Regions from separate parts of the Kitasatospora sp. MBT66 genome, predicted to be linked through region 3. Evidence: riboswitches for the same ligand, from Rfam matches in the RefSeq annotation. Region 3 holds a riboswitch; each other region holds the start of a gene.
The links. Region 3 has a riboswitch for cobalamin ahead of BI06_RS55010 (prenyltransferase/squalene oxidase repeat-containing protein). Riboswitches for the same ligand answer to the same signal wherever they lie in the genome.
Positions count from the first base shown of each region.

Region 1 (4,604 bases), on a different contig from region 3:
CCTCACCCCGCTGGACGACTTCGTCGACGCCCGCAACGCGGTGCTCGCCGCGGGCCGCGCGCTCGGCCTCGACCGTGCCCAACTCCGCACCGTGGCCGCGGCCTTCGACGCCCACGGGATCAAGGAAGGCTGGCAGCGCCGGATCGGCGTGGACAGCCGCCCGCTGCTGCGCGAACTCTCCACCGAGAGCGTGGCACCGGATGTCGCCGCCGGCCGCTGGGTGGCGGCCACCGCGGACAAGGGCGCCAAGGGCAGCATGGCCGTCCACACGGGCGCCGTCACCGGCTCCGCCGAGCCCGTCCGGCTCAGCCCGGAGGACGGCCGCTCGCACGGCTGGCCCGCCACCGACGGCACGATCGCTGCCTGGGTGGCGATGGGACCGGGGGCCGACGGCAACTGGGGCATGGAGGTGCTGGCCCGGCCGCTCAACGGTGGGCCGGTGCGCAGCGTCCACCCCGGCGCGAACCGGTTCGTCGCCGACGTCCGGGTCTCCGGCGGTGATGTCGCCTTCCTGCTGACGGACCACGCGACCGGCCGCAGTGGGCCGGTGCTCTCCCACGCCGGGGCTCCGGTGGTGCCGATCGCGCTGCCGGAGGGCCACCGGGCCGCCGGGCTGGCCTTCCACGACGGCCTGCTCGCCTGGACCGAGAGCTGGGAGGTCGGTGAGCGGACCGTGAGTGCGCCGACCGTCTACTCGCTCGCCGCCGGCAAGGTCGTCGCCCAGTACGTGGTGGACGACGCGCACGCCGCCGGCGAGACCGCGGTCGGCAGCCTCCGACTGGCCGGCGGCCGACTGCTGTGGGTGGAGACGCCCTTCGACCGGACGAAGGGCAGCACGATCCGCTCCGGCGCGCTGGACGGCTCCGGAGCGACCGACCTCCTGCCCGCCGGTCCCCGGCCCGGCACCGGCACCGAGCCGCGCCGGATCACCGGCCTCACCGCCTCCGACCGGGCGGTCACCTTCGCCGAGGCCGCGCGGGGGGAGACCAGGAACACCGACCTGCCCAAGCTCTGGCAGCTCCCGCTCACCGGCGGCACCCCCGAGCGGATGTCCTGCAACCGGGGCGGCCAGTACTCCCCGGTGGCCGACCGGGGGACCCGGGTGGTCTGGCTGGACGCCACGGCGGGGCGCACCGATCTGGTCGTGCGCGAGCGCGCGGCCGGCACCTGCTGACCGGAGGCGGCTGCCCCGGGGTCCGCACCAGGGCTCTCGACCCCGAAGCCCGGACCCCGTCCGCCCCGGTCTCCCGCCCGGCCGCCGCATCCCTGCGGCGGTCGGGCGGGTCCCTGTCCTCACCGGGCCGCCGCGTGCCGCGTGCCGCGCGCCGTGCACGACCGGACCGGTGCGCCCCGCACCCCCGGCGGTCCGACCCCGAACCGGCCTTGACCCTCTCTCAGCCGAGCCGACATCATGAGCCGTCATGTTCTGACTCCGCCGTCGGGGGAAGTCCGGTCGAATTCCGGCGCTGACCCGCAACGGTAGGCCGCCGACGGCAGTCGGCGGCGAGCCCGAGTACCCGTCGGCGGAGGTGTGTGTCCCCTCCTCCCGTCGTGGTCTGCGGCCAGGGGCTCCCGGAGCCGTCGGGCAGCTCGCCCCGCACGGTCGCCGGTGGCCGCCCGTGCGCCCAGGCCCGGAAAGGCCTCGCATGTCCGCCTCCGCGCTCCGCCGCCGCCCGCTCCGTCTGCTCGCGATATCCGCGCTGGCCCTGACCGCCACCCTCCCGGCCGTCACCGCCGCCCAGGCCGCCACCCCGGCCCCGGCCCCCACCGCCCCGGCCTCCTCGGTCTCCTCGGCCTCCGGTGACGCCGCCACCTACCGCCCGGACGCCGCCGCGGCCGGCTGGCTGGCCCGCCAGCTCGTCAACGGCGACCACTTCGAGTCGGTCTTCGACGGCACCGCCTACCCCGACCAGGGCCTCACCATCGACGCCGTGCTCGCCTTCGCCGCCGCCGGCAGCGCCGACGAGGCCGCCGCCCGCGCCACCGCCTGGCTCGCCCGGCCCGAGATCCTGAGCGGCTACCTCGGCGACGGCACCACCGAGGCCTACGCCGGTGCCACCGCCAAGCTCCTGCTGGCCGCCGAGGTGCGCGGCACCGCCCCGTCGGCCTTCGGCGGCGTCGACCTGCCCGCCCGGCTGCGCTCCCTCCTGACGCCGAGCGGCCGATTCTCCGACCGCTCCCAGTGGGGCGACTACAGCAACGCCTTCGGCCAGTCCCTCGCCCTGATCGCCCTCCAGCGCACCCCCGGCGGGGCCCCGGCCTCCGCCGTCGACTTCCTGGCCGCCTCCCAGTGCGCCGACGGCGGCTTCCCGGTCGCCTTCGGGCAGGCCACCTGCACCGCCGACACCGACGCCACCGCACTCGCGGCCCAGGCCCTCGCCGCCACCGGCCGCAGCGCCAAGGCCAAGGCCGGCCTGGACTGGCTGACGGCCCACCAGAACACCGACGGCGGTTTCGCCGCGGCCGGTGCCACCGCCTCCAACGCCAACAGCACCGGCCTGGCCACCGCCGCCCTGCTCCCCGGCGGCCGGTTCGTCAGCGGCCTCAAGGGCTGGAGCAGCCTGGTGAAGCTCCAGCAGGGCTGCTCGGCCGATCCCGCCGTGCGCGGCGCCGTCGCCTACGACGCGAGCGGCTTCAACCCCGCCAACGCCGCCCGGGCCACCGCTCAGGCCGTCCTCGGCCTCTCCGGTCAGGGCCTCGCCGGCCTCAGCGCCCACGGCGCCCGCCCGTCCGCCCCCACCCTGGCCTGCCCGGCCCCGGCCGCGCGCCCCTGACGGTCGCCCGCCCGTGACCCCGCACCGCCGTCCGCCGCACCCGAGGAGCACCCCCATGACCACCTCCGCCCGTCCCGCCCGCCGTACCCTCGGCGCCTTCGCCGCCGCCGCGGCCCTCACCGCCGGCCTGCTCGGCGTCTCCACCGCGACCGCCCCGCCGGCCCGGGCCGCCGCCTGCTCCGGCAGCTCCGGGGTCACCGTCGTCGTCGACTTCACCGCCCTCGGTGGCGGCATCGAGACCGGCTGCGCCCCTGGGGACCCGGCCAGCGGCCTCGCCGCCCTGACCGGCGCCGGTTTCTCCTACGCCTTCCACCCGCGCTTCCCGGGCTTCGTCTGCAAGATCAACACCCTGCCGACGACCTGCACCAACCCGACCGGCACCGCCTACTGGTCGTACTGGCACGCCGCGCACGGCGGCCCGTGGTCCTACAGCAACCTCGGCGCCGGCTCCTACAACCCGGCCCCGGGCGAGGTCGAGGGCTGGTCCTTCGGTGCCGGTGCCCAGCCGGGCATCACCGCGCCCTGACCCCGGACCCGCCCGGTGGGTTCTCCGTGCGGACGCTCGGCCTGGAGATCGGCCGGCGTCCGCACGGTGTCCGTCGGGCGGGCCACGCCCCGGCGACCGGGCGGACCGTGCCCTACCGGCCGGGCGCCTTCGGGGCCTCCAGTTCCACGTGGTGGACGGTGAAGCCGCCCCGTATCACCGGGGCGAACGGGGCCGGGGCCATGCAGGTGCCGACCACCGGCTGGTAGGGCTTCTGGTCGGGACCCATGTCGAGATTGGCCACGCCCCAGGAGAAGCCGAGGCGGGCGCCGTCGCGGCCGCTGCCCCGGTAGATGCTCAGACCGATCCTCTCGTTGGCGTTCCCGGTGTCCGAGGTGGTGACGACGGCGGTCAGGGTGGCGACCGGGCCGCCGGTGCTCAGGCAGTCCACCGCGGCCTCGGCGCTGTAGACCACGCCGGTGGCGGCCACGCGGTGCGAGTAGCGGACCGTGCCGACGGCGTCGGTGGGCAGTCCGTCGGGCGCCTTGGTGCCCGGGAGCGGGCGGGAGTACGGCTTCGCCCGGGCGTCGACGGTGAACCAGATCTCGTCGTCCGGGGAGAAGGCGTACGAGACCCGGGCCTTGCCGCTGACGCTGGCCGGTCGCTCGGCCCGGCCGTCCCGGCCGTCGGGTACGGAGCTGTCCGACCCGGGGACGGACAGGGCGTCGGCGGAGGCCGGTGCGACGCCCGTGAGCGCCGCGAGGGCCAGCCCGGCGGCAGCGGTCGCCCGGGCGGTCCGGACGGCGGCACGGTTACGGGTACGAATGCTGGTACGAATGCGGAACACGGTGGGTCTCCCTCCCCGGCGGCCCGGTCGGCCGCCCTCTCGATGCCCCCAATCCTGGTCGCGGCACCCCCACCCGCACATGTGCCGATCGGCACAATTACCGAGCCCACCCGGGCGCTCCCACCCTGCCGAACGGCAGGGTCGGGACCGACGGTCCGCCAGCCGCCAGCCGCCAGCCGTCAGCCGTCAGCCGCCAGCCGCCAGCCGTCAGCCGTTCGCCACCGGAACGCCGTCCGGACGCCCGTACAGCAGCGCGGCGATGTGGTCGGCGCAGCGGACGGCGGCCTCGGCCATCGCGCTGCGGGTCATTCCCGCGACGTGCGGCGTCAGCAGGGCGTTCGGGAGTCCGAACAGCGGTGAGTCGAACGCGGCGTGCTCGTGCTCGAAGGTGTCGACGGCCGCCGCCGCGAGCGGGTGCCCGGGATCGCGCAGGGCGTCGGCCAGGGCCCGCTCGTCGACGATCCCGCCCCGGGCGGTGTTCAGCAGGATCGCCCCCGGC
Region 1 is NZ_JAIY01000003.1:842,202-846,805, forward strand. It holds gene BI06_RS05790 (M4 family metallopeptidase) at 1-1,174, shown strand, start outside; cobalamin riboswitch at 1,401-1,540, shown strand; gene BI06_RS54660 (prenyltransferase/squalene oxidase repeat-containing protein) at 1,647-2,774, shown strand; gene BI06_RS05800 (hypothetical protein) at 2,830-3,300, shown strand; gene BI06_RS05805 (hypothetical protein) at 3,413-4,105, opposite strand; gene BI06_RS05810 (D-isomer specific 2-hydroxyacid dehydrogenase family protein) at 4,313-4,604, opposite strand, start outside.
Region 1: linked by a shared signal. The riboswitch ahead of BI06_RS54660 (prenyltransferase/squalene oxidase repeat-containing protein) and the one ahead of BI06_RS55010 (prenyltransferase/squalene oxidase repeat-containing protein) in region 3 are both predicted to bind cobalamin.

Region 2 (4,604 bases), on a different contig from region 3:
CACCTCCGCACCCTGCTCGCCCCGGGGCCGGGTTCCGCCGCCGGCGACGCCCTGCGCGCGGGCCGGATCCAGCCGTCCCGGCAGCTGATGGCCGTCGCCGCCGCCGAGGTCCGCGAGCGGGAGCACTTCATCCTCCTGAAGGAGCAGCGCGAGGCGTTCGAGCTGGTGATGCGCGCGGTCCGCAAGGCCCGGCAGTCGGACCACAAGGAGGTCGTGGTGATCACCGGCGGGCCGGGCAGCGGGAAGAGCGTGATCGCCCTCTCGCTGTTGGGCGAGCTCTACCGGGACGGCCACCGCGCGCTGCACGCGACGGGCTCCCAGTCCTTCACGAAGACGATGCGCAAGGTCGCGGGCGCGCGCAAGCCCGAGGTCCAGCAGCTGTTCAAGTACTTCAACAGCTTCATGACGGCCGATAGGAACGGTCTCGACGTGCTCGTCTGCGACGAGGCCCACCGGATCCGTCTGACCTCGGCGAACCGTTGGACCAAGGCCGCGAACCGCACGGGCAAGCCCCAGATCGACGAGCTGATCGACGCCGCGAGGGTGCCGGTGTTCCTGCTGGACGAGCACCAGGTTGTGCGCCCGGGTGAGATGGGCACGGTCGACGAGATCCGGAAGGCCGCGGCGGACAAGGGGCTGTCCTGTCAGGTCGTTCCGCTCGACGGCCAGTTCCGTTGCGGCGGCAGCGAGGCCTACCTGCGCTGGGTGGTACGGCTGCTGGGCCTGCAGGACGAGCAGCCGGCCGTCTGGGAGCCGGACGGCCGGATGGAGCTCCAGGTCGTCGACTCACCGCTGGAGCTGGAGCTGCTGCTGCAGACCCGGAACGCGGAAGGGTTCGGTGCCCGGATGTCGGCCGGGTACTGCTGGAAGTGGACCACGAAGCCGAAGCCGGGCGAGCCCCTCCCCCAGGACGTGGTCATCGGCGACTGGTCCCGGCCGTGGAACGTCCACGGCGACTCGGCGGTGGACGGAGCCCCGCCGTCCGCGCTCTGGGCCACCGATCCGGGCGGCTTCGGGCAGGTCGGCTGCGTGTACACGGCCCAGGGTTTCGAGTACGACTGGAGCGGCGTGATCCTCGGCCCGGACCTCGTGTGGCGGCAGGATCGCTGGGTGACCGACCGGACGGCGTCCAAGGACCCGGTGTTCACGCGGTCCACGCCCGATACCGAGGTCGACCGGCTGATCCGGAACACCTACAAGGTGCTCCTGACCCGCGGGATGATCGGCACCGTGATCACCTCCACCGACGCGGAGACCCGCGCCAAGCTCCGCGAGTTCGCGGGCGGCTGAGCCCGTCGGGCCTGTGCGGGAAGTCGGTCGGTCCGACTTCCCGCACAGGCCCGCCGGTGAGCCGGGCGGGACTACTCGGCGCCGCCGACGGGCGCCGAACCGGGCGCCGAACCGGGGGCGGCAGGGGCGGCCCACTTCTGCTCGACGCCGGCGAGGCGCCAGTAGGCGATGGCGGCGCCCCAGACGACGACGAACAGGCCGACGATGGCGTAGCCGACGTTGTCCAGGGTGATGTCCGCGATCCAGCCGGTCACCGGGTCGGTGAGGTCCAGCTTCTCGTGCAGGACGCCGACGAGTTCGATGGTCCCGATGATGAACGCCACCGCGATGGACAGTCCGGTGATGGTCAGGTTGTAGTAGACCTTGCGCACCGGGTTGGAGAACGCCCACTGGTAGGCGAAGTTCATGAAGGTGCCGTCCAGGGTGTCGAACAGACTCATGCCGGCCGCGAACAGCAGCGGCAGGCAGACGATCGCGTACCAGGGCAGGCCGGAGGCCGCGCCGGAGCCGGCCATCACCATCAGGGTGACCTCGGTCGCGGTGTCGAAGCCCAGGCCGAGCACCATGCCGACCGGGAACATCTGGCCGGGGCGGGTGATCGAGCGGGTGGCCCGGTTCAGCACCCGGGCCAGCAGGCCGCGCGAGTTGAGGTGGTCCTCCAGCTCGGCCTCGTCGAACCGGCCCTCCCGCATCGAGCGGAAGACCTTGAGGATGCCGAACAGCGCGGCCAGGTTGAGCGCGCCGATCAGGTAGAGGAAGGCCCCGGAGGCCGAGGTGCCGACCACGCCCAGCCACTGGTGGGTGGTGGACTCGTCGTCCATCAGGGTGCTGGCCAGTTGCGCGCCGCCCGCCACCAGGGCGGCCATCAGGACCACCATCGAGGAGTGTCCGAGCGCGAACCAGAAGCCGACCGAGACCGGCCGCTTGCCGTCCGCCATCAGCTTCCGGGTGGTGTTGTCGATCACCGCGATGTGGTCGGCGTCGAAGGCGTGCCGCATGCCGAGGGTGTAGGCGGTGATGCCCAGGCCCACCCCGAAGACCTGGGTGCCCACCTCGTACTTCTCCGGCGCGACCAGGAAGATCAGCGTTCCGAAGGCCACCACGTGCATGGCCAGGATCACGGCCATCAGGCCGGCGGTCCGTACGGTGTCCTCCCGCCGCCATCGGAAGGTGGGCAGGGCGGTGGGCGCCGCCGGGGCGGCGACGGTTTCGGGCAGGGTCATCCTGGGATCACGCTCCAGCACCTCGTGGAAATACTTCGTGAGATGCCGCGGCCGGTCTCCTGGCTGACGGGGCTCCCGTACCCGCCTTCCCAGACGCGCGAGGCGCCCAGTGGCGACATGGGTACGGACACTTCCCCCCGATCACAGTGGCGAGGGCCGCTCCGGACTGGGACCCCTGGGGGTCTGTCACCGGTCTTCCCGAGCACCACGGCGGGCAACACCGTAGGGGGCGGGCGGTGACCCTTGCAAGGCTGCGCACCTGCGCAGGTGTCCAGGATCACAGCGTCCCGCCTGCGAGAATGGCCCGTATGCATCTCGTACCGGCCGACCGCGCGGGCCACCGCACCATCGACGGGCACCGGGTCTGCGAGGCCATCGCGGCGATCGGCGACACCGCCCACGTCCGCTCCTGGGCCGAGCGCTTCTCGCTGCTCGCCGACCCCGGCCGCCTCGCCCTGCTGCTCGCGCTGCACCGCACCGGGCCGCTCGCCGTCACCGACCTGGCGGTCGCCACCGGCATGCGCGACCCCGCCGTCTCCCAGGCCCTGCGGCTGCTCCGGACGGCCGGGGTGGTGACCGGCGAGAAGGAGGGACGTGTCGTGCGCTACCGGCTCGTGGACGCGAACCTGCGCCCCCTGCTGGACGCGTGCGCCGTCGACTCCCCCGAGCACCACGAGCACGACGAGCACCCGGAGCACCCCGAGCACCCGGAACGCCCAGGGCACGACGAGCACCCCGAGCACGACGCGGCCACCGGCTGAGCCGGCCCGGTCAGCGGCCCGGTCAGCGGGCCGGGGTACCCGCCGGCTGGCAGGACGGGCACCAGAACAGATTGCGGGAGGCGTGCTCCTCCGCCCGGACCTCGGTGGCGCAGACCAGGCACGGCATCCCGGCCCGCCGGTAGACGTACACCTCGCCGCCGTGGTCGTCGACCCGCGGCGGGCGGCCCATCGCCTCGGGGGTGTGCTCGGGGCGCACGGTGTCGATGCGGCCCGCGCCGGCGCCCTCGCGCATCAGCGCGACCAGGTCGGCCCAGATCGCGTCCCACTCGGCCCGGAGCAGCTCGCGGCCCGTCCGGTGCGGATCGATGCCGTGCCGGAACAGCACCTCGGCGCGGTAGACGTTCCCCACCCCGGCCAGCACCTTCTGGTCCATCAGCAGGGCGGCGACCGTCGTCCGGCTGGCCGCCATCCGCCGCCAGGCGGCCTCCGGGTCGGCGTCGGCGCGCAGCGGGTCGGGGCCGAGCCTGGCGGCCACCGCGGCCTTCTCGGCGCCGGTGATCAGCGCGCAGGTGTTGGGGCCGCGCAGATCGGCGACGTGCTCGTCGTTCTCCAACCGCAGCCGGACCAGCCCGACCGGCGCCGGCACCGGGCCGTCGCCGATCGCGGCGAAGCCGAAGCCCCCGTACAGGCCGAGGTGGATGTGCACCCAGGCGTCCTCGCCGAAGCCGAGGAACAGGTGCTTGCCGACGGCCTCCGCCGCCTCCAGCTCCCGTCCGTCGATCAGCGCGGCGCCGTCCGCGAACCGCCCCTGCGGGCTGCTGGCACGGACCGCCCGGCCGCCGAAGGCACGGTGGTTCTCGGCGGCGAGGCGGTGGATGATGTGGCCTTCCGGCACGGGCGCGGCTCCCCCGGTCGAACGTTCAGGACCCGTCCATCATCGCAGTCGGCACCGACACACCCGCCGGGCCGGCGGGCCCCCGGAGCACCCGGCCACCGGGCCCCTCAGCGGACCGGGATGCCCATCAGCCGGGCCAGGATCACCCGGTCGAGCTCGGCGGCGGTGGCGGCCACGTCGAGGTGGGAGTTGTCGATGATCGGCAGCCCGGAGTTGTACCAGCCGGCCATCCGGCCGTGGATCCGCGCCACCTCCTCGTCGCCGAGCCGGCGGTTCCCGCTGCGCCGGGCGTTGCGGTGGAGCACCGAGTCGAGGCTCGGCAGCAGCACCACCGGGATCATGCCGGGCCCGATGTGCCGCTTCCAGCCGCCGAGGCCGATCGCCGGGCGGTCGGGGAAGACCGCGTCGTCGATGATGCAGGAGATGCCGTTGGCGAGGTAGTTGCGGCAGGCGAAGCCGCAGGTCCGGCGGGCC
Region 2 is NZ_JAIY01000010.1:93,358-97,961, forward strand. It holds gene BI06_RS25005 (DUF2075 domain-containing protein) at 1-1,290, shown strand, start outside; gene BI06_RS25010 (HoxN/HupN/NixA family nickel/cobalt transporter) at 1,362-2,513, opposite strand; cobalamin riboswitch at 2,545-2,738, opposite strand; partial or broken gene BI06_RS25015 (ArsR/SmtB family transcription factor) at 2,822-3,157, shown strand; gene BI06_RS25020 (Fpg/Nei family DNA glycosylase) at 3,297-4,130, opposite strand; partial or broken gene BI06_RS25025 (hypothetical protein) at 4,238-4,604, opposite strand, start outside.
Region 2: linked by a shared signal. The riboswitch ahead of BI06_RS25010 (HoxN/HupN/NixA family nickel/cobalt transporter) and the one ahead of BI06_RS55010 (prenyltransferase/squalene oxidase repeat-containing protein) in region 3 are both predicted to bind cobalamin.

Region 3 (4,604 bases):
TCTCCGTGAACAGGCCGCCGACGCCGGTCAGCAGGCCCCGGGCCACGTACACGGCCACCAGGGCGGCCAGCCCGAGCGGAAGGGTGAGCAGCACGGCCGCGAGGTAGAAGCGCCCGTTCTCCGTCAGCCCTCCCAGTGCGGCCAGCCCGCCGACCACGGCGACGTAACCGCCCGCCGCCCATCCGGTCATCCCCATCGCTGCCATCCCCCTGTGGTCCTTCGGTGTTCCGTCGCCGTGCCGTGGATGCGTCGTCGCTGTGCTTGTGCCCGCGCCGGTGCCGGGCGACCCGCTTCCGCCCGGCACCGTACAGGTCCGGTCAGCTGCCGTAGCGCAGCGAGACGGTGTCGCCCAGGTGGACCGTGGTGGCCCGGGTGGCGGCGGTGGCCGTGCCGGCGTCCAGGTCGACCTTCCAGGTGGCCGAGCCGCTGTTGGCGGTGCCGTTGAGCGAGGTGATCGTGCCGGAGCCGGTGGCCGGGGTGACGGTGGTGACGCAGCCGCCCGGGGTCGCGGTGGCGGCCGCGTCCAGGACCTCGCCGAGGGTCGTGGTGCTGCCGGTCGGCGTGAAGGTCACGGCGCAGACCTTGAGCGGGGCGGTGCCGTTGTCGACGACCAGGGCCAGCCGGGCCGCGGTGCCGGGCGTGAAGCCGGTGGTGGCCGCCCAGGCCGGCTCGCCGGCCGCGCTCGGCGCGGGCGGGGTGGCGGTGAAGCCCGCGCCGGCAACGGCGCGCAGACCGTCGACGGAGGCGTAGGCGGACGGGACGGTGTCGGTGGGCAGGTACTTGAAGCCGCCGCCGGGCTTGAACTGCTGGGCGATCAGGAAGTCGATCGGGGTCTTGCCGGCGCCGCTGGTGAACTCGGCGCCCTGGGGGTTGATGCCGCAGGCGTTGAGGCCGGAGACGGCCCAGCCGTTGGAGTCGGTGTTGGCGCCCCACATCGAGTTGAACGCACCGGAGGCGACCAGCTTGCCCTTGAGGAAGTTCTTCGCGGCGACCACCGCGGCATCGGTGTTGGGGACGCCGCCGCTGCACAGGGAGGCCATGGCGGCGCCCGTCATGTCGATGTCGCTGCCCTGGGCGAGCGCCGTCGGGTCGCCGGCGGCCTTGCTGTAGTTCCAGCCGCCGTCGTTGTGCTGGTTGGCGCGCACGGCGGCGACCGAGGCGTCCAGCAGGGACTGCGGCACGCGCCTGGTGCCGCTCTGGGTCCTGGCGCCGCCGAGGGCGAGCAGGCCGAAGACGGTGCCGTTGAAGTTGGCGGACGGGCCGTAGTAGCCGGGCTCGGCGGTCTGCCAGTAGGCGGCCAGGTCCGCGACCAGGTTGCGGCCGGGCCCGACGCGCGCGGGGTCGATCCCGGCGGCGTAGGCGTTCAGGATGCCGCGCTCGTAGTCGGTGACGACCGGCGAGGCGCTGGGCCAGGCGGGCGCGGCGAGCTGGTTGCGGTAGACGAGGCGGGCGTTCTTGGTGGCGTCCCCGCCGGGCGTGACGTCCGCCGCCGCGGTGCCGGCCGCCGCCAGCGCGCTGAAGGCCCACTCGTTGGAGAGCCCGCCGCCGGTGACGTAGCTGCCGTCGGCGGCCTGGAGGGACTTCAGATAGGTGACGCCGGTGCTCTTCGAGGTGGCTGTCTGGGCCGGGGTGGCGGTCGCCTGCGCGGGAACGGCCGACAGCAGCAGGGCTCCGGCCGCCAGCGGGACGGTCACCGCGGCGGCGGTGCGGGAGGCGGCGGTGCGGGAGGCGGCGGTGCGTGAGGTGAGGAAGGACACGGGACACTCCTTGGGGTGGCGGGCGCCGACCCGGCCCCGGCCCCTTGCACCCCTGCGGGAGCACGGCGGCCGGAGCGGCCGCCGCCCGGCTCGCGTGGGCAGGCTTTCGCCGTGGTGCGCGGCCGGGCGGGCATTCGGACTCGGGGCGCCGACGGACGGCACCCCACACCGCTGCGCGTCAGCCCCGGATTCGCACCGGGTTCCCCCGCTCGGCCACCGCGGACGCTACCGCACGGCGTAGGCGCCGACGAGGGCTTGTGATCCAGGTGACGTGCCGTTGACTCCCAGTTCGGCAGCGTGGTCTGATGAACCGGTTTTTCACCCTCGGCACCCAGGGGAAGCCGGTCCGAATCCGGCGCTGACCCGCAACCGTAGATCCGCCCCCCCGGGCGGATGAGCCGGAATGCCTGGACCGGGGTCTGTTCTCGAAGTACTTGCGTCGTCGCGGACTACGACGTGGTCATGGCGGTCCCCATGCCTGTCGGGGGCTGCCGGCTGCGCCGTTGCACCCGCGTCGATCGACCAGGGAGTAGCCGGTGAGGGTCAGCAGCAGTCGTACGCGGCACAGAGGCAGGGGAGTCGTGTCCCTGCTGGTCACCGGGGCGGTCGCGGTTGCGGCGGGCGGTACGGTGCTGCTCGCCAACCCCCGGGCCGCGGTCGCGGACCCGATCGAGGACTGCACGACGACCACCGGCGCGATCGTCGCCGTCGACTTCGGCCACTGGGGCGGCGGTGTCGTCCGCGGCTGCGACGCCGACCCCAGCACCGGCATGAACCTGCTGCACAAGGCCGGATTCACCACCGCCGGCACCGAGCACGACGGACCGGCCTTCATCTGCCGCCTGGGCACCGGAAGCTTCAACGGCGGCACCCAGTACCCGACCCCGGCCGAGGAGCCCTGCACCACCACCCCGCAGGCGACGGCGTACTGGTCGTACTGGATCGCCGCTCCGGGCCAACAGACCTGGTCCTACAGCCAGTTCGGCGCCGCGACGCAGAAGCCCAAGCCGGGGGAGGTGGAGGCCTGGGTCTACGGGGGCACCGACATCGGCGGCACCAGCGGGGCGCCGTCCTTCACCCCGGACTCGGTCCGGGCCAGGAACACCGGGCCCTCGCCGTCCGCCTCGCCGTCCGCCTCGCCCACCGCGACGGCGAGTCCGACCGGCCCGGCCCGCACCGGCGACCCCGCCGCCGCGGCCGCCTGGCTGGTCGCCCGCCTGGTCGACGGCGACCACATGGAGAACTGGGCCTTCGAGGGCCCCGACTACCCCCGCACCGCGCAGACCGCGATCGCGCTCGCCGCCGCCGGGACCCAGGACCCGGCGCTGCGCAAGGTCCTCGCCTTCCTCCGGGCCCACACCGACGCCTACCTGTACCCCGACGGCCCGGCCGGCAAGCCCGACTCCGGCGCCGCCGCCCTGCTCGCCCTCGTCGCCGGGAGCACCGAGGGCGACCCCCGGTCCTTCGGCGGCCGGGACCTCCTCGCCGCGCTCACCGACCATGTGTGCGCCGGGCCGGGCGAGAACGGCAAGTGCACCGCCGCCGGGGACTTCCACGGCGCCTCCTCGCCCTGGGCGCAGGCATGGGCGGTCATCGCCCTGCGCCGCGCCGGTGTCACGCCGCCCGCGTCGGCGCTCGCGCGCTTCGCGGTCCTCCAGTGCGCCGACGGCGGCATGGCCGGATCGATGATCGTCGCGGGCGGCTACTGCGAGTCCGACCCCGGCTCCACCAGCCTGGCCGTCCTCGCCCTGCGCGGTGTCGCCGACCAGGAGTCGACGGCGAAGAAGGCCGCCGAGCAACTCGCCGCGAGCCAGCAGGCCGACGGCTCCTACGCCCCCTACGCCGGTGCCCCCGGCGACACCGGCAGCACCGCCCACGCGGCCCAGGCACTGCTGGCCGTCGGCCAGGGCGCCCGGCAGTCCGCCGCCAAGGCGTGGATCGCCGCCCGCCAGGGCGAGGACGGCGGCGTCCGGCCCGACGAGGCGACGCCCGACGCCGACCCGGCCGCCACCGAGCAGGCCGTCCTGGCCCTGACCGGCACCGACCTCGGCACCGTCCGCCACAACCCGGACGGCGCCACCACCCCGCCCGCCGGGCGGACCCCCGACCCGGCCCGGGGCAGCGCCTACCTGACCGACCGCGCGCGCCTGATCGACGGCCACTATTACGAGGCCTTCCCGGCCTTCGCCGACTTCGGCCTCACCATCGACGGCGCCTTCGCCCTCGCCGCCACCGGCACCGACGACACCGCGCTGCGCGGGATCGTCGACTTCCTGGACCGGCAGGGCAAGGACGCCAACGACCGCACCGTCAACGACTGGACCGCGATCGGCACCGAGTACGCCGGCGGCGGCTCCATCGGCAAGGAGGCGCTGCTCGCGGAGGTCGTCGGCCGCGACCCGCGCGCCTTCGGCGGCCACGACCTGATCGCCGCCCTCGCGGCGGTCACCTGCGCCAAGGCCGACGACAGCACCGGCTGCGCGGGCGCCGGCAACTACACCTGGGCCACCTCGGTGTTCTCCCAGGCACTCGGCATCATGGCCCAGCTGCGGGCCGGTGACACGGCGAACGCCGCCGCCCCGATCGCCTACCTGAAGAGCCTCCAGCACGCCGACGGCTCCTGGCCCAGCCTGATCCCCGCCACCGGCGACTCCGACGTGGACAGCACCGCGATGGCCGTCATGGCGCTCGCCCTCGTCCCCGGTGACGAGGCCGCGGCGGCCGTCGACAAGGGCGTGGCCTGGATCGCGGGCCGGCAGCTCGCCGACGGCGGCTTCCCCGGCGCGGCCGGCGACTCGACCAACTCGGCCGCGCTCGCGGTCCAGGGCATGACGCTCCGCCGGTCCG
Region 3 is NZ_JAIY01000002.1:72,655-77,258, forward strand. It holds gene BI06_RS01745 (hypothetical protein) at 1-205, opposite strand, end outside; gene BI06_RS01750 (hypothetical protein) at 318-1,757, opposite strand; cobalamin riboswitch at 1,886-1,963, opposite strand; cobalamin riboswitch at 2,054-2,187, shown strand; gene BI06_RS55010 (prenyltransferase/squalene oxidase repeat-containing protein) at 2,339-4,604, shown strand, end outside.